Endozoicomonas gorgoniicola: one gene and its partner. The protein of the gene in region 1 interacts with the protein of each later gene in a pairwise test. Links are inferred from orthologs where the notes say so. Each region holds a gene or a part of one and is shown on either strand. Other genes may lie near its edges. The genes, in order: tpiA and pepT.

Region 1 (9,204 bases):
TCCCTGGGATTTAAACTCTATACCCCAGAGCTGGTAATCGAGCGATTCAACCACCGGCCCGATCAACGCCTCCAATTGCGACTGCTTACCTGCCACGATGGAAACACCTGTCTGCAAAAACAAAAAAAGGGCTATAAAGCCCTGTATCAATTAAGCATTCTTTTCCGGAAAGCTGTCCGGAAAAAATGCCCTAGCCTCCAGTTTTCCGGCTGGACGCAATTAAGGCTGTTTGAAAATAGTTCCGCAGCTGCCATAACAATCACAGCATTAACAATTTCACCCGATGTACCGGGTCATTGTTAATAGCTGCGAGCCCAGCGGTCTATTTTCAAACAGCCTCTCAGCTACGTACCTAATAAAAAACCCCACAATGGGGGTTTTAATAAGTTGGTAGCGGGGGCCAGATTCGAACTGACGACCTTCGGGTTATGAGCCCGACGAGCTACCAGGCTGCTCCACCCCGCACCAAAATCTCTTTCAGTATACTGTTTGATTAGGAAGCTAACAACCCAATACAGAAACCTTCTTTTTTACTTCATTCTGCTTATTTAGCAGAGTTCAAATTTGGTGCCCAAGGCGGGACTTGAACCCGCACGATCATACGATCACTACCCCCTCAAGATAGCGTGTCTACCAATTCCACCACTTGGGCATTCTACTTCCTGTTGAAAACACCACCTCAGAGGCGGAATATCTTACTGCACAGGAGGCAGGTCATTCTGTTGATTCTGACCCATCTCGTCAGTCTCGACGGGGGTAGAGTCTAACACAGGAGCATCGCTTTCAACACCCCCTGCAGTGCCTTCAATCGCAACCGGCGCATCAGATGTCTGAGGAGCCTGTTGCTGCTGAACAGCAGCTGCCGGAACACCAGCATCGCTGATAGTGTTCGCCTTCTGCCTGGCTACCATTGCCAGAGAGAAGCTGGTCACAAAAAACACGGTGGCCAGAATCGCAGTTGTGCGACTAAGAAAGCTTGCACTACCACTACTGCCAAAAACAGTTTGTGACGCGCCAGCACCAAAACTGGCACCGGCTTCAGCACCCTTGCCCTGCTGGAGAAGGATCAGACCGATCACACCAGCAGCGGCAAGAACATGAAAAATAAGAATTATGGTTTCCATCGCTATCCCGCAGCGTGACAGATCGCCTTGAACTCTTCAGCAACCAGCGACGCACCACCTACAAGACCACCATCCACATCAGGAAGCGCGATCAGCTCGGCAGCATTGGCAGCCTTCATGCTACCACCGTACAGGATTCGAGTCTTCGCAGCCATATCAGCATCATGTTCAGCCAACAGTTTACGAATCTCAGCGTGTACTTCCTGCGCCTGTTCAGGAGTTGCAGTCAAACCAGTACCAATAGCCCATACAGGCTCATAAGCGATCACAAAGTTTGCCAGACGCTCCGGACCTGCAGCCCGCAGCACAACCTCAATTTGTGAAGCAACCACACTCATAGTGTCGCCTGCTTCGCGTTCTTCCAGAGTCTCGCCTACACACAAGATAGGAACGATACCCTGATCAACCAGAGCGTTGAACTTCGCAGCTACGATTTCGTCAGTCTCACCAAACAGGGTGCGACGCTCGGAGTGACCAATGATCACATATTCAATACCGAGATCTTTAACCATCAGAGGCGAAGTTTCACCAGTGAACGCACCGGAAGACTGCTCAGATACATTCTGCAGACCAGTCTTAACGATGGAACCAGCCAGTTGATCACGAACCTGCTGAGCGTAGACAGCCGGAGGACATACCAGAACTTCGGCTTTGGTTTCCAAACCAGAAACCAGCTCCTCAAGCAATTTTCGGTTACTGTCGGAAGAACCATTCATCTTCCAGTTACCGGCTACGAGTGGCTGACGCATAGTGCATTACCTCAACGTTCGCGAGGTCGGCATACTAACCTACGCGATAAATTTATACAACCTGAAAACGGCAGAATAACATTCTGCCAGATAGTTTCCTTGACTCCCGGCAGTCCATTCTCATTCTGATGAATAACAAACTTTCCGATTTAGCCCTGTTGACCAGAATGGCTGAGATAAAAAAATCATTTTTTCTACAAAAGCCACTTTCCTGCTCTATTCTGTTTTCTCCAAAGTCATGCAGAAGAATAGAAGAAGAATAGAAGAAGAATAAATGGGCTTTTGTTTTTTTTAAGAACTATCTGTCAGCAACCCCAACAATACACAACATGATAAAAAACTTATGTACAGAAAATTGAAAGCGCTACCCTTTACCCTTTTAATTCTCACGCTTAGCATAATCCGGTGTCCAGCCACAGAAATCACTCTGACTGTCAAAAATGATGCCGACAGTGAACAACTGGCAGAACTAACGTCTAGCGGTGAGTCTTTTTCTTTCTACCCTTTTCAGTATCGTGGACTTTACGACTCCCTGAGTGATCTCAAACCTAAACTCAGCGAGACAAAAAAACCACCCACCCTGTTCTGGGAATATGAGGACTCTCTTACCCGCTATACATTTATGGATCAAGGTATGAACAACCGGCTGGTAAAATGGATAAGGAACGGCTGGCAAGAATGCATCGAGAGCCGCATCAACCCACATCAAGCCAGCAAAAGCAACTCCTTCTCATGTATGGAATTTGCTTTTTATGTTTCCGGCAATGTTAAACATTTTTCACCCCACGGTACGGCTGATTTGCAACTGGAAGATGTGGGAGATGAGGATCTTGATGAACACGCAGATGTTGGTGATATCTTTATAGTCAAAGTTTTCAACACGGATATGGAAACAACCTCGTCATTTGCAGGCCATACGCTGATCTACGCCGGAAATGATTACTTTATTTCAGCCGAAATAGATGGAAGCATTTATTTCCAAAGCCTTGAGCAGGTAAAGCGGCTCTGGGCCGAACCCGGCGAAGGTGTTTATGATGTAATACTTAAGCTTTTCAAAGTAAAGAAATCTTCAATCACCAAAGACGAAACGGGTGCAAACCGGTTATTAGGCAGCATGCCGGAACCTGTAAAGAAAGGTGTCAAAGAGCCTCCTGCGGCCATGAGCAAAGCGGAGAAAGAGCAAAAAAAAGCAGAGAAGGAAATCAAAAGAATAAACAAGCATATGCAACACTACTTCATAAATCTCGATCAGGAGCAACGAAGGGAGGAGCAACCAAGCTATATCAACTATGTTTCAGACCACAACTACACCGAGCTTTGGCAAAGTCAGCAGTTTGATTCATTATTCAAAAAAGGATCACCCCAAATTCCATCTTTTATATTTCATCTAAAGCCAGAGTAAGGCTAAAAGCCACTGGCCAGCCTGCCTTCATTATCAAGGCCGCGAGGGCAAGCAAACCGCTTGCCCTGTATAAAACGTTAAACCATAGCCGACTCAACGACTTTTGCCAGCTTCTCAGCCTGACGATGCACCTGAGCCGCATCTTCACCTTCAACCATGACCCGAATCACAGGCTCAGTACCGGAAGGACGCAACAACACCCGCCCTCTGTCCGCCAGTTCGGCCTCTGACTGCTTAACAGCTTCAACGATTGCCGGAACCTGGCTTGTATCCGCCTTCACCTTGACCCGGACATTAATCATGGTTTGTGGGTATTTACTCATTCCGGAGCGCAATTCTGAAAGCGTTTTGCCGGAACGAACCACCGCCTTCAACACCTGTAGGGCTGACACAATACCATCGCCCGTTGTAGAAACATCGTGACAGATAACATGACCAGAAGATTCACCACCAATCTCCCAGCCTTTCTCTATCATCATTTCATTAACGTAACGGTCACCCACCTTCGCACGGTCAAATTCAATACCAGCCTTCTGCAGAGCCTTTTCCATGCCGAGATTGGTCATCAGAGTGCCTACCACTCCACCCTTCAGCTCACCATGCGCCTGACGGTCACGGGCAATAACATAGAGCAGCTCATCACCATCAACAATGTCACCTTTGTCGTCTACCATGATCACACGGTCACCATCGCCATCAAAGGCGATACCCATATCAACTCCCAGCTCCTGCACCACCTGGGACAGACCTTCCGGCTTGGTAGAGCCTGCGTTTTTATTGATATTGACACCGTCCGGTGAAACACCAATGGCATGCACTTCAGCACCCAGCTCACGGAAAACAGAAGGACCTACCTGATAGGTCGCACCGTGTCCGGCATCAATCACAAGCTTCAGCCCCCTCAGGTTCAGCTGATGAGACGTACTCGCCTTGCAGTATTCAATATAACGACCAGCCGCATCGTCCAGCCGTGTCACCTTGCCAAGCCTTTCAGAAGGCACGACGTCTATGTCACCTTCCAGCAGGGCTTCAATTCTCTCCTCTACCTCATCGGACAGCTTGGTACCATTTCCAGAGAAAAACTTAATACCATTGTCGTAGAATGGATTATGAGAGGCACTGATAACAATACCCGCCTGACCGTTAAAGGTTCTGGTCAGATACGCAATGGCTGGCGTAGGCATAGGCCCCGTCAGGCACACATCGATGCCCGCCGCAGACAAACCTGCCTCCAGGGCAGACTCAAACATGTAACCGGAAATCCGGGTATCCTTACCAATAAGCACCTGACCTTCACCTTCCGCTGCCAGCACTTTACCGGCAGCCCAGCCCAGCTTCAGGACAAACTCAGGATTAATGGGAAATTCACCAACACGACCACGAATTCCATCCGTTCCAAAAAACTTGCGACCCATTTGTAATACCTTACGTAACGAGGTTGAATCACCGGCCTGAAAGCAGCCAGCGATCTCTGAAAACTTTATTCTGCCTGCTGAACCGCTTCGAGCATGGTCACAACATCCCTGGTTTCAGCAACATCGTGCACCCGAATGATGTGCGCTCCAGCCTGAACAGCCATCAATGCTACCGCCAGACTGCCAGACAACAGTTCAGCAGCCGGCTTACCCAGCTGCACCTGCATAAATGACTTACGGGAAAGACCTGCCAGCACGGGAAAACCCGACTGCACCAGCCTGTTCAGATGCTTCAGCAAACTGAGATTCTGCTTAGGGGTTTTGCCAAACATGCCACCACCAAAGCCCGGATCAAGAATAATTCGATCTCTCTGAATACCGGCTGCCTCACAGTCTGACACCCGGTTCAACAAATACTGGCAGACCTCACCGGCTACATCTTCATAACAGGGGGCAAACCCCGGTTCAGGCTGATCAACCAGCGAGTGCATCAACACCACCGCCAGACCAGTTTGCGCCGCAGCCTGCAAAGCGCCTTCCCGATGCAACGCACGCACATCGTTTATAATGCCTGCACCGACTTTAGCCGTTTCAGTCATCACCAGTGCAGAGCTGGTGTCCACTGAAATCACCTGATCAAACCGAGCATTCAGAGCTTCCACAACCGGAAGTACACGCTCCAGCTCCATTTCACAGGCAACCCCTTTTCCGTCAGCACCAGGCCGGGTAGACTCGCCACCGACATCAAATATATCAACACCGTCGTTTACCATGGCGTCAGCGACACGCAGAATCGTATCCATATCCTGATAGCGACTGCCTGAATAGAAAGAGTCCGGGGTAACATTAAGAACACCCATGACCTGGGTACGATTGAAATCAAGGGTTCGGCCAGCACAATTCAGCTTAGTCATAGCTACCACAAAAAAGTCACCTTAGAAGAACCAAAACGGTTAACGAAAAAAAACGGGCAGGAAAACCTGCCCGTTATCATAGACCGAATTAATTAAGCCTGATGGTTGGCCGGACCACCAATGGTGTCGTCCTTTTTATCCTGATCAGCTTTATCCTGATCAGCGCCATCATCAGCTTCCGGGGCTTTGGCCTCAGGTTGCTCTTCAGACGCTTCAACCTTTTCACCGCCTTCACCACCAGCGCCTTTATCACTGGAATCTTTTGGTGGACGAGGTGTCTTGCCTTCCATAATGTCGTTGATCTGATCACTGTCGATGGTTTCGTACTGAATCAGGGCGTCAGCCATCATATCCAGTTTGTCACGATTTTCTTCCAGAATCGTCGCCGCACAGGTATAACACTCATCAACAATACGGCGAACTTCCTGATCAATCAGCTTGGCCGTTTCGCCTGAAACATTAGAACCACCGCCACTGCCGTAGCTCTTGCCGAGGAAGACTTCACCTTCGTCTTCGTCGTACATCAGCGGCCCGAGCTTTTCAGACAAGCCCCACTTCGTCACCATGCTGCGGGCAATCTGGGTGGCTCGCTGAATGTCGTTTGAAGCACCCGTCGTCACACCATCAGCACCCAGGGTCATTTCCTCAGCGATACGGCCACCAAACAGAGAACAAATCTGACTCATAAGAGCCTGCTTGCTCTGACTGTAACGATCTTCCTCAGGCAGGAACATGGTGACACCCAATGCACGACCACGAGGAATGATGGACACTTTGTAGACCGGATCATGGTCTGGCACCAGTCGACCGACAATAGCATGACCCGCCTCATGGTAAGCCGTATTGCTCTTTTCCTTGTCGCTCATCACCATGGACTTGCGCTCGGCACCCATCATGATTTTGTCTTTCGCCAGGTCAAACTCATGCTGACCTACCATGCGTTTATCAGCACGGGCAGAGAACAACGCAGCTTCGTTCACCAGATTGGACAGATCCGCACCAGAGAAACCAGGCGTACCACGGGCAATTACTGCCGCATCAACATCGTCAGCCACAGGCACTTTTCGCATGTGTACTTTCAGAATCTGTTCACGACCACGGATATCCGGCAGCCCCACAACCACCTGGCGGTCAAAACGACCAGGGCGAAGCAGTGCAGGGTCGAGAACGTCAGGACGGTTAGTGGCGGCAATTACAATAATACCGTCGTTTGCTTCAAAACCATCCATTTCAACCAGCAGCTGGTTCAGGGTCTGCTCACGCTCATCGTGACCACCGCCCATACCAGCACCACGGTGGCGACCTACCGCATCGATCTCATCAATAAAGATAATGCAGGGTGCCTGCTTTTTGGCCTGCTCGAACATATCGCGGACACGGGACGCACCCACACCCACAAACATTTCTACAAAGTCAGAACCGGAGATCGTAAAGAACGGAACCTTTGCTTCACCGGCAATGGCTTTTGCCAGCAGCGTTTTACCCGTACCCGGAGGACCTACCATCAGGACACCACGAGGAATGCGACCGCCCAGACGCTGGAACTTGCCAGGGTCTTTCAGGAAGTCCACCAGCTCCTGCACGTCTTCCTTGGCTTCTTCTACACCCGCCACATCAGCAAAGGTGGTCTTGATCTGGTCTTCCGACAACAGGCGCGCCTTGCTCTTGCCGAAGCTCATGGGGCCGCCCTTGCCGCCTCCACCGCCCTGCATCTGGCGCATAAAGAACATAAAGACTGCCAGAATCACCAGAATCGGGAAGCTGGCGACCAGCAACTGAGTCCAGATACTCTGCTTTTCAATAGGCTTGGATTCAATCTGCACGTTGCCACGCAGCAGCTCGTCCATCAGCTGATTATCAGGCACTGCCGGAGGCAGGTTGGTTTCAAAGCGCTCACTGCTGCTAAGAACGCCGTTGATGGTATAACCGTCGATCACTACCTTACTGACCTGTCGGTTTTCAACCATGCTGATAAAGTCAGAATAATTGACCTTCTGCGTGGTTGTCTGCATACCATCGAAGTTTTTGAACACGGTCAACAGCACCAGAGCGATGATGACCCAGAGAATTAAATTTTTCGCCATATCATTCAAAGGGCTACCCTCTCTTGAACGTACTGAAGCCTGGGATAGTCGGTCGGTTTGGGCATGTGTACCGGCTCTACTCTCTTTATTTAGTTAATCTGCACCTGTAACAATACACGATTGGACGTTCAGGCGACAGTCATCAACAATCTATATAGCCAATAGAAAAAAGTAATTACACGTCCTTACAAAATGCTTAACGTTTAACCCTTGAAGCCTTTTGCCAGCAGATAAACCTCCCGGGAACGAGCCCTTGAAGCATCAGGCTTACGGGTAATCACTTTCGTAAAAGAAGAACGTAAATCCTTCAGATATTCCTCAAAGCCTTCACCCTGAAACACCTTGGCAAGGAATACACCGTTCTTACGCAACACCTGTCTGGCCAGATCAAGTGCCAGCTCGACCAGATACATTGCCTTGGGCTGATCTATAGACTGTGCTCCACTCATATTGGGGGCCATATCGGAAATTACAAGGTCTACCTCGTCAGAACCGATCGCCTCAAGAATCTCTTCCAGTACACGATCTTCTGTAAAATCGCCCTGCACAAAGGTGGCACCGGCAATCGGATCCATTGGCAGAATATCAGAAGCAACAATACGTCCGGAGTCGCCAATAATTTCAGCAGCCACCTGAGTCCAGCCACCGGGCGCAGCCCCCAGGTCGACAACCCTCATGCCGGGACGAAATAGCTTATCTTTCTCATGAATTTCCAGCAGCTTATAACTGGCACGAGAGCGCCAACCATCCTCCTGGGAGCGCTTTACATACTGATCATCAAAATGTTCCTGCAGCCAACGCTTACTGCTCTTGGAACGAGAGCAGCGTGAAGAGCTGGTGCTTTTGGATCGGGTCATGATTTACCTTAGGATTTACCTTAAAACAGAGATAATGAGGAACCGGCGCAGGATTTAACGGTCAAACCACACACCAGTACAAATAACGAACTCGCTAAGCCACGAGCGAGAATGTAGAATAATGAACTTTTCACTCTGGCAATATAGGTCTCTGTACGAGGCATGCCTGCAATTTTCAGGTAGTTCTCTATAAGAACGAGCTATTAGAGCTGGAAAATCCCCTTTAAAAAAAGCCTGATTGCTATGGCTGTATCGCAATCCGGCCATTGTATTGTTCAGCCTCAGGATTGTGCAATCATGAGTCTATCCACTGATAGAAAAAAACATTTCCGTTCCCTGGGCCACAAGCTCAAGCCTGTTGTGATGGTCGCCGGTAAAGGCATGACCAATGGCGTTATAGAAGAGACACTGCGAGCCCTGAGTGATCACGAGCTGATCAAGGTAAAATTCGCAGTAGGTGACCGCGATGTTAAAAAGGCAATGATCGACGCACTGGTTAAACAAACCCAGTGTGAACTGGTACAAACCATTGGCAACATCGCCCTGATTTACAAGGAAAACAAGGACGCCAAACCCAGTCTGTCTAACGTAAAGAGCTTCTGACTCTCTATCTCATGACTCTCTATCTCAGGGTTTGGGATCCGTCCGGTCCGCAAACC
Region 2 (9,265 bases), 5.0 Mb from region 1 along the record:
GGCCTTGTGACTACTGTGGAGCTGACCATAAAGTAACGCCGGGTGGAGTTGCGCCGGAGGTTGTCGTTATTGTTCTGGATGTCGTTATTGTTCGGTATATTGGTGCGGACGCCCAGTAAATTGAAAAATCTTAACCTCGTCAGAAGATCCCTGAAACTTCTCATGCCTGTGCTTTGTGGCTGAAACCCGAATGGTTCCCGGTCAACCAGATTGTCGTTTGAGAAGATACGGTGCAGGCCGTGCATGGGGAGTAAATAGTCCTTGTACAGAGGGCGGCTGTGCGCAAAATTGAGCAACTCAGTGCGCTCCAGCCTCATGGAAACCGGAGCGGAATAGCCAAACTGAAAATGGACGGTACCGGTGCCTTCCCATTCAGCTTCCCCTAATCGTTGCAAAACGGTAGAGAGTTGCCGGTTGAGCCTTCTTGCCGAAGGTGAGCCTGTAAGTCTTGAGTCGGGCAGGCTTATTATTACAGAGACTGTTCGCTCGTCAGGGTGTCGCATGCCCTGAGGGCGGCGTCGCCATGCAGTGATAATGCCTTGACTCTGAAGCTCGCTTGCAAGGGTTTCCAGAATTCTTCTTATCGAGGAATTTGATTCTGAATCGTCGGGGGTGATATGGACATACAGGTCACGCTGATTCCCACCCGGGTTATGGCACTCTATATGGGTAGGATTCGGACCATTATGAGCAATCTCTTCGAGTCTGTAGTGGGTAAGCAGGTATTCAATCCGGTGCAGCGCGAGAAACACGGCTCTGTCCAGCTCGTACTCCGGGTAAGACATGCTGCCATGATTAAAGGCTTCCAAATATTTAGTTACCTCATCCCTCAGGTGCAATTCCGGTCCGCCGGCAATAGTGAATACGTAGTGTCCCCGTGTAGCTGATCTGGATACACTTTCCACGGTGTACCTGCGGCCTGGCAGAATGGTCAGTGAAGAAAAGGATGAGAAAGCAGAGAAACCCTGCAACCTGTCTATGGAGGGACTAATTTCCCAGCCATCGGCAAACGCCAGGGTTTCAATGAAAAAGCTTACCCTGTTGCCTGTGGAGTCTGTGTAAGTAACCTTGAATAAAAAGGCGTAAACCTCGCCGGGAGTGATACTGCCCAAAATCAGCCATATCGAGAAGATTATTTTTATCTGCCTTAATCGTGGGGCCATAAATACTACTCATTTAAAGGCGAGTACTTCGTTATGGATGTTGGGTACCGTTTTACTCTACCCAACCTACTGTAGACGTTAACTATATAGACGCAATGCTTTTGGTCGGGTACTGAGTATTTGCTGCAGGCAGTTAACGCCGTTAACACAAACCCTGGAAGTAACCGCTCTATCTATACTCCACGTATGACTTAAGAGCAGCCAGGGGGCAAGGATGTCCGGGATCAAAGGGTTTGGTAAACGCGGGAGCTATGATCTGCCCGGAGCATCTCCTGAAAAAGCCAAAACCACCAGCGAAAAGCAGGAAACTCCAGAAAAAAGTAGCAAAACAGGCAAAAAAAACGGAAGACGGATTTTCAGCTTCCTGCCTTTTATGAGAAAAAAAGCCAAACCTGTCGAAAAGCCAGATACATTCCGCCCTCTGGATGACAGGTCAATAAAACCAAACACACCCTCCAGAAACGTTCACACTGCCGAAGACAGCCCCGGTATGACGCCGGGAATTATTGAAGCAATAGAAGGGTTTGGTGAGGTCGCTTCACTGGCAGGAGACGCCGGAGACATCTCAGCTCTGACAGAAAGCTCCAAAGGCGTTGCAGCCTCGGCGAATTCAGGGCGTATCGTCGCAGGGACTCATGCATTTTCAGACGGAGTTAAATCAGAGTTTTCAGAGATTCAACAAAGTGCGGTTAACCAGCTGACCCCGGAAGACCTTGCGGCTTTTCAGCAGGAAGGGGTTTCAGCTGATGACATTGAGTCGGTATTTACACACGCGGAAGAACAGTTTTTTGACCAGCTGGGTACACACGATCTTGATCAGTTCACTTCACAGGATTATGAGGCTCTGCAAACCGACTACAGTACTGTTCAGGAAAGCACCCTGTCAGAATCTGAAATAACTGATGGCACAGTCAAACACTCAGTAGAGCATTCAGGAGTCACTGAGTACATTGAAGGGCTGCTGGACCCGGTCAGTGTCGGCATTGATGTTGGCGTAGGAATTGTTTCACACAGCATCACCCTCGGGCTTAATTTACATAAGCTTTCAAAACTCAGGCAAAGAAAAGAAGCGTTTGAGGCGTGCGGAAAACTGGTTGAGAACTGGAAATCGGTTCCTTCCGGGGAGACTGAGCAAATTTCCGTACAGGATATGAAAGATTATGCACTGATCGCCAGGCTGAGAGGAGATGAAAGCGACAGCAATCCTTTGCTCACAATACTTGGTGAACAGAATTGCCATTATGGCAATGACCAGCAAATCCTTGCATTAACAGACCAGGTGATAAAGCTGACTGAAAAACGGAAAGACAGCACCAGTCAGGACGTCAACAGACGTTTAATCGCCTGGAAAAGTGAGTTTAATAAAAGAACAGCCCACTTTGAAAAAAGGCTTAAGGAAGGCTCTGCTGACAAGGAAAGCACTCCGCTGAAGGCTGCTCACCAGTCGAAAAAGATGATGGCTCTGTTAAATGATATTATGAAACCGGTTGGCGTTAAGGTCGACTACTCTACCCCTCTGAAGAAAGGCAAGTCTGCCCTGGCCTCAAAGCACAAACTGGTCATTAATGAAAACCAGTTGCACCGTTATCTAAAGAAAGCCGAACAGCTTCCTTACAAGTCTGATGTCCAAAATTATATTACGGATTACTCAGGCTACACCGATACGCTTGAAGCATTTTCCAGCTATGAAGGCCGGAAAATAAAACATCAAAAAAGTCAGACCCGGTGGACGGTAGGAACAATGGTAACGTCTGCTATCCCAGTTCTGAAGGCCGACTATATGGTTCGCAGTGCAAGGGAGTTTAAAGAGCGGAACTACCGGAGAAAAAATAATGATATTCTCGATGCCAAACTGTCCTGGCTGGGCGGGTTTGTTAACAGGAATTTTGCCATCATAGAGGCAAAACCTTCTCTTAAAAATGCCCTGGAAGTGGCTGTAAAAGTGATCAGTGCGAAAAAAGACCGAACTCTGGTAAAATCTGAGGCTGCCGCAGCCAATAGCGCGATTGACGCGACCGGTGCTGTTGCCGGTACAGCGGCAGCAACGGCAGCTCCGGGGATCGGAAGCCTGGTTGCCGACTCTCTTGTCGGTGGCGCAAGATTAGGGGTAACGGTTAAATCTGCTTTTAAGAGGCGGAGCGTCGATAAAAGACATCAACAGTTTGGTCGAATTGAAACCGGTGTCTATTCGGAACTCAAAAAAGTTCATAACAACACTCCGGAAGGGATAGAAGGCGATGCGGAAAGAGAAGCAATCAAAGAGGTCGCAGTACAGCTTTTCGATGTCTCTGACGAACAGGTAGACCTGTTATTTTCCCAGCCTGACAGCCGGGACCTGGTCTCTCAGAAAGGTATTATCCGTCTGCGGTTTAATAATTTGTAGCAATTAATATCTGACCTGACACTCTCCGGTCCATTGTCGTTCATACCGTCAGGTCAGATTCTGACAATTTGCTTTTCCCTGCTGATCACTTTGCCTGATCGTTACTGATTCATGTCATGTATTTTGATGGGTTATTTGTGCAATAAATTATTCTCTTCTATTCTGGGCTGAAGTTTTTCTATGATATGAGTTTGCAGATGAAAGCTTTCTCTTTCTTTAGGTTTATCGCAAAAACCCTGGTTCCCTTATTCTTCAGTTCGCTGGTCTTTTCTGACTGTATAGACCCGCAACTCATGATTCCTAAAGGTCCTTATTCTTCAAAAAAATGCGATGAAAATATATGTTATCAAGCACACTTTTCTTATTCTCCGGAAACAGACTTACTTTCCGCTGTTTTTCTGGAAAAAACAGTGACCAATAAAAATGGCAGTATTGATAAAACAATGTGGCATCCGATCAGGAATGATTCGATAAAAAACGACACATCCGAACAGGCTATTCAAACCCAGGAGCTTGAAACAGAGCTTATAGAACTGGGAACGAATAACAGCGATGAAGCTGAAGTCATTGATCTTTCACAAATCATAACGAATCATAATCTTTCCTTAAACAATGCCTGTGATTACATTGATAAAGGTTTTACCATTGATTTAAAAGTATTTGATGTTGAGCATGCTGGTTTTATGCTCCTCCCTCCGGCAGAGAAGTTATCAACGCTCCAGGTGTCACCGGTCAATGATGCATCCCTGTTTACTTTTTACATCAATAGTATCGCTGGTGCTTCTTATCCGGGACGCTTTATGCGCTCCTGTAGCCACCAGGCCTATTTTAAAACTTCTGATATTTTAACCGCCCAATGTGGAAGCGTTAAAACCATTTTCCCATATTTCAGGTATTTGCTGGTAGATAACCTGAATGCAATGAATAACAATTATGATCTGAAGAGTGTTGGTGGTGTTCTGAAAGTTGTGAAGCAAGATGGCTTATCAGTTACTGCAATTAATACTCGTAGCTCTATCATTTCGCTATGTGAGTCTGAAGATATGGATAAAATTAATACAAATTTTGGCCTGTTTTGTGATGCCAGTTCCAAGTACAGCACTTTTCTGGAATCCCTGAAAAAAAATAATAATTATAAGGTTATTATTGATGACAGTACGAGAGACTTCGCAGTGATTATCAAGACACACGAGATACATTCTCCTGCGATTATGACCGGTGTCAGCCAGTGCTTTAAAAACCATCTAAACCTTGATTATTATCAACACTCTAATCAGCTATATTGCACACCTTTAGCAACCCCGGCTTCAGCAGCAAACAGAGCCCCTGAAGCAGGCGATGAGTCCTCAATCACTCCCACCACTGATGACAGTATTCCTTACACCATCATTAAAAAGCTTGTATATGCTTTTATTGATTTAGCCATGTTTTTTACCAGCAACCATAAATCATCAACCTCTCAATAGTGATCCACTACGATAATATGAGTCTGCAGGGTGGCTGGGTTAATGAAACTGACGACGCAGGACTGGCAACGGATTCAAAAAGCAGATCAATGAAGCAAAAAAAACGGGCAGAATCATAGCTGCCCGTTTTTTATAAAGCGACCGTGTCGCTCAACTGTAACCAGTAAAAGTTACATATACATCACCGCACCCGGACCCAGAGGCAGGTTCAGCAGACTCCAGACAATAAACATCACTATCCAGCCACCCAGGAAGAAGAAGGTGTATGGCATCATCATAGAGATCACCGTACCCATACCAATCTTGGGACCATTCTCTTCCTGGTAGCGAGCGGCAAAGCTGGCAATAATCGGGAAGTAAGTCATCAGCGGGGTAATGATATTGGTAGTAGAGTCACCAATGCGGTAAGCCACCTGAGTGTATTCCGGAGTAAAGCCCAGCTGCATAAACATTGGGATAAACACGGGTGCCATAATCAGCCACTTGGAGCTGGCACCACCCATAAACAGGTTAACAATCGCAGACAGAACCACCATAGCTACCGCCAGGGGCAGGCCGGTAAAACCGATGTTCTGCAACAGTTCAGCACCGGACACCGCAGCCACGATACCCAGGTTGGAGTAGGTGAAGTAAGACACGAACTGGGCAGAGACGAAGATGATCACCAGTACGCTGGCCATGGTAGACATGGACTTCACCATGCCTGTCACAACGCCTTCAGCACTGTCAAAGGTTTTAGAGGCAAAACCGTAAGCTGCCCCCGGTATCAGGAACGCTGCGGTCAGAATCAGAATAATGGACTGCATAAACGGTGAGTTACCCAGAATCTGTCCGGTGGCCTGATCACGCAGTGGCGCAGATTCAGGAATGATCAGGGCGCACAGCAGAGCGATCAGGGCAATGAAAGACCACTTGGCACTCTTCAGTCCTGCCAGTTCCTCAGGTGTCATGGCCTCTGCCTTTTCACCCATGTCACCACCGTAAGTACCCAGGCGAGGCTCAACAATCCTGTCAGTAACAATAGTACCCAGAACCGTGATCAGGAGCGTGGACACCAGCATAAAGTAGTAGTTTGCGACCGGGGTAACCATGTAAGTCGGATCCATGATGCGCGCCGCTTCTGTTGAGATTCCTCCCAGCAACGGATCAGTAGAACTGATGACCAGGTTGGCAGAAAAGCCGCCGGATACACCGGCAAACGCTGCCGCAATACCCGCCAGGGGGTGACGACCAAAGCTCATGAAGACAATGGCACCCAGAGGCACCAGCACAACATAACCCGCATCAGATGCAATGTTGGACATAATACCGGCAAACACCAGAATAGGCGTCAGCAGACTTTTAGGGGTTGCCAGCACCAGGCGCTTCAACATAGCACTGATCAGGCCGGAGTGTTCAGCTACACCAACACCCAGCATTGCCACCAGAATAGTACCCAGCGCAGCGTGGCCTGTGAAAGCATTGATAGCGTTGGTAAAGATAAAGCGGACACCATCTGCGGTCAGCAGGCTCTTGATGGCCACCGTTGTAGGCACCAGTTCACCAGTGACACGATCCATGGCGTCGTAGGTAACGGATACGCCAATAAGGCTCAGCACCGCAGAAAGTACAACTGTACCGACGGCAAAATAGAAGAACATGATAATTGGATGAGGAAGCGCGTTACCACCACGCTCAACAATATCCAGGAAGCGCTGAAGTGCTCCTTTCTGACCCACAGACGGGCTCGAACTCACTGCAGTGTTCATGAAAGATTCCTTATATGAGGGAAATATCACCCTGTTCGTATGAATACTTCTCCGGCTCAGCCAGCCGTTGTAAAAACCTTCGGTCTACCACTTGTTATAAGTGAAAGCTGTCTTGTGTAAAACGGCTTACACTTGCATTCGGTGGTTGAACATCCATACGACAGGGGGGAGCTATTTTCCGTATATCATTTTCAGTGGTGCTGACATACGTCAATTTCACGTCAGTAAGGCGTGTTTCTTTTGTTTAAGCAGAGTAATAAAAGTGTTATTTCTTAATAGCTTACCTATTTCAGAGTTATTTAAGGCGCATTCGGACAGATAATAGTCGGCCATTACAAAAACAGGGATGCCCGGAGTAACCGGACATCCCTGTTTAAAGACAGATGAAACGGATTGATAGTGACTTTCTGTTTACTCTGCCGCCAAACAAGCAATGTTCACAATCACCTCAACGGCTTTTTCCATATCTTCCAGGGCAATAAACTCATAAGGACCATGGAAGTTGTAACCCCCCGTAAAAACGTTGGGGCAGGGTAAGCCTTTAAACGACAGGCGTGCACCATCCGTTCCACCACGAATCGGCTTGATAAGCGGCTTAATATCAGCGGCTTCCATAGCCTTCTGTGCCAGGTTAATAATTTCCTTACGCGGCTCAACCATTTCGCGCATATTGCGGTAGTAATCTTTAATCTCAAGGGTCAGGGTTCCGTCACCGTACTGTTTATTGAATTCCGCTACCCTGTTTTCAATAAACGTCTTACGTCGTTCCTGGTTGTCTTTGTCAAAATCACGGATAAGCCACTGCATAGACGTTTTACTGACATTGCTGTCCATTGTGCTGAGATGGAAAAAGCCCTGATAGCCATCCGTGGTCGCTGGTGTTTCATCTTTTGGCATGCTGTTGATGAATTCCGCAGCAATCAACATGGCGTTCACCATTTTGTTTTTGGAATGCCCCGGGTGAACACTCTTGCCATAAACCGTAATCTGAGCCTGCGCTGCATTGAAGTTCTCAAACTGCAGTTCGCCCACCGGCCCGCCATCAATGGTATAGGCAAATTCAGCACCAAATTTCTCAACATCAAAATGGTTGGCTCCGCGTCCAATCTCTTCGTCGGGCGTAAAACCAATGCAGATATCACCATGCTTAATCTCAGGATGTTCAACCAGGTACTCAACGGCTGTAAGGATTTCAGCAATGCCAGCCTTGTTATCAGCGCCTAACAGAGTTGTGCCGTCAGTGGTGATCAGGGTTTTACCCAGGCAGGTGTCCAGCTCGGGAAATTCAGCAGGCGACAGTGTCAGAGTGGTTCCAAGGGCAATCGCTTTGCCATCGTAATTTTTGATAATCTGCGGTTTGACATTCTCACCGGAATAATCGAACGCAGTATCCATGTGGGCAACAAAACCAATCGGAGTCACCGACTGTTCGGTATTCGCTGGCAGGCGAGCCATCAGATAACAGTTGTCGTCCAGAGAAATATCAGACAATTCCAGTGTTTCCAACTCAGCCTTTAGAAATTTCGCCAGCTCAAACTGTTTACTGGTACTGGGTACCGTGTCGAACCCCGGATTGGATTGGGTATCAAATTGAACGTAGCTCAGAAAGCGGTTCAGAAGTTTGCTCATAGCGTATTACAACTCACAGCAAAGGCATCAGCCAGATGAATTATGCTCACGTCCATGGTGGGCGTCGGGCAGGAGAGTTCAGCATGCTAGTTCAGGGCGTGGGGGAATGTGTTGATATCAGTCAAAAAACTGTATGTACCGTTTGTGCGTACAAGAGGGAGTGTCAGGCTAACGGTTTACTTTTGCTATTGCAGACCTACAATTGGGGGGCAAAATGCAGTAACAAAAACGCCAGAAACGCTGGCATCATTATTATAATCAGGGGGCTTCATGACCGCAGCAACGCCTGCCAGTCCAGACCTGCAACAGACACCATTGCACACTTTACATCTTGAACAGGGAGCCCGAATGGTTCCCTTTGCAGGCTACGATATGCCTGTACAGTACCCCCTGGGGGTAAAAGCCGAACATCTGCATACCAGAAAGCAGGCTGGCCTGTTTGATGTCTCCCACATGGGGCAGCTGCTTCTGAAGGGTGAGAAAGCCGGTGAGTGGCTGGAATCCCTGGTGCCTGTCGATATCATTGATCTGCCTGCGGGTCGCCAACGCTACGCCCTGTTTACCAATGAACAGGGCGGCATCATGGACGACCTGATGGTCAGCCGTTTCGCTGATGACTGCCTTTACCTTGTCGTGAACGCTGCCTGTAAAGAACAGGATATTGACCATCTGCAATCCCACCTGAGTGGCGATATTCAGCTTGAACGTCTGGATAACCGGGCCTTGCTGGCACTGCAGGGACCAGAAGCGGCTGAAGTTCTTGGGCGTTTTGCACCGGAAGTGAGAAGTATGATCTTTATGGATTCCCGCCGGGTTGCCATAGAGGGTATTGAATGCTTTGTCAGTCGTTCGGGGTATACCGGTGAAGATGGTTAT

Evidence for each region.
Region 2: the proteins of tpiA (region 1) and pepT interact in binary tests that used the Escherichia coli proteins (3 or more experiments, as listed by UniProt). The link is inferred for Endozoicomonas gorgoniicola from one-to-one orthologs.

Annotation. Positions count from the first base shown.
Region 1 is NZ_JAPFCC010000001.1:5,889,108-5,898,311, reverse strand. What follows is about bases 1-2,924. They hold tpiA (triose-phosphate isomerase), read right to left. Parts: upstream 1,874-2,924; coding sequence 1,127-1,873; downstream 1-1,126. Other genes in these bases: NX722_RS26525 (hypothetical protein), read left to right, coding at 2,217-2,924; secG (preprotein translocase subunit SecG), read right to left, coding at 696-1,124; rimP (ribosome maturation factor RimP), read right to left, coding at 1-96. Outside these bases: more of NX722_RS26525, read left to right, coding at 2,925-3,275; glmM (phosphoglucosamine mutase), read right to left, coding at 3,353-4,690; folP (dihydropteroate synthase), read right to left, coding at 4,756-5,604; ATP-dependent zinc metalloprotease FtsH, read right to left, coding at 5,697-7,688; 23S rRNA (uridine(2552)-2'-O)-methyltransferase RlmE, read right to left, coding at 7,892-8,545; ribosome assembly RNA-binding protein YhbY, read left to right, coding at 8,843-9,148. UniProt on the Escherichia coli protein: Involved in the gluconeogenesis. Catalyzes stereospecifically the conversion of dihydroxyacetone phosphate (DHAP) to D-glyceraldehyde-3-phosphate (G3P).
Region 2 is NZ_JAPFCC010000001.1:928,345-937,609, reverse strand. Bases 6,281-9,265 are described here. They hold pepT (peptidase T), read right to left. Parts: upstream 8,390-9,265; coding sequence 7,172-8,389; downstream 6,281-7,171. Other genes in these bases: gcvT (glycine cleavage system aminomethyltransferase GcvT), read left to right, coding at 8,660-9,265; NX722_RS04330 (AbgT family transporter), read right to left, coding at 6,281-6,760. In the rest of the region: NX722_RS04345 (hypothetical protein), read right to left, coding at 1-1,163; NX722_RS04340 (hypothetical protein), read left to right, coding at 1,378-3,546; NX722_RS04335 (hypothetical protein), read left to right, coding at 3,732-5,012; more of NX722_RS04330, read right to left, coding at 5,183-6,280. UniProt on the Escherichia coli protein: Cleaves the N-terminal amino acid of tripeptides.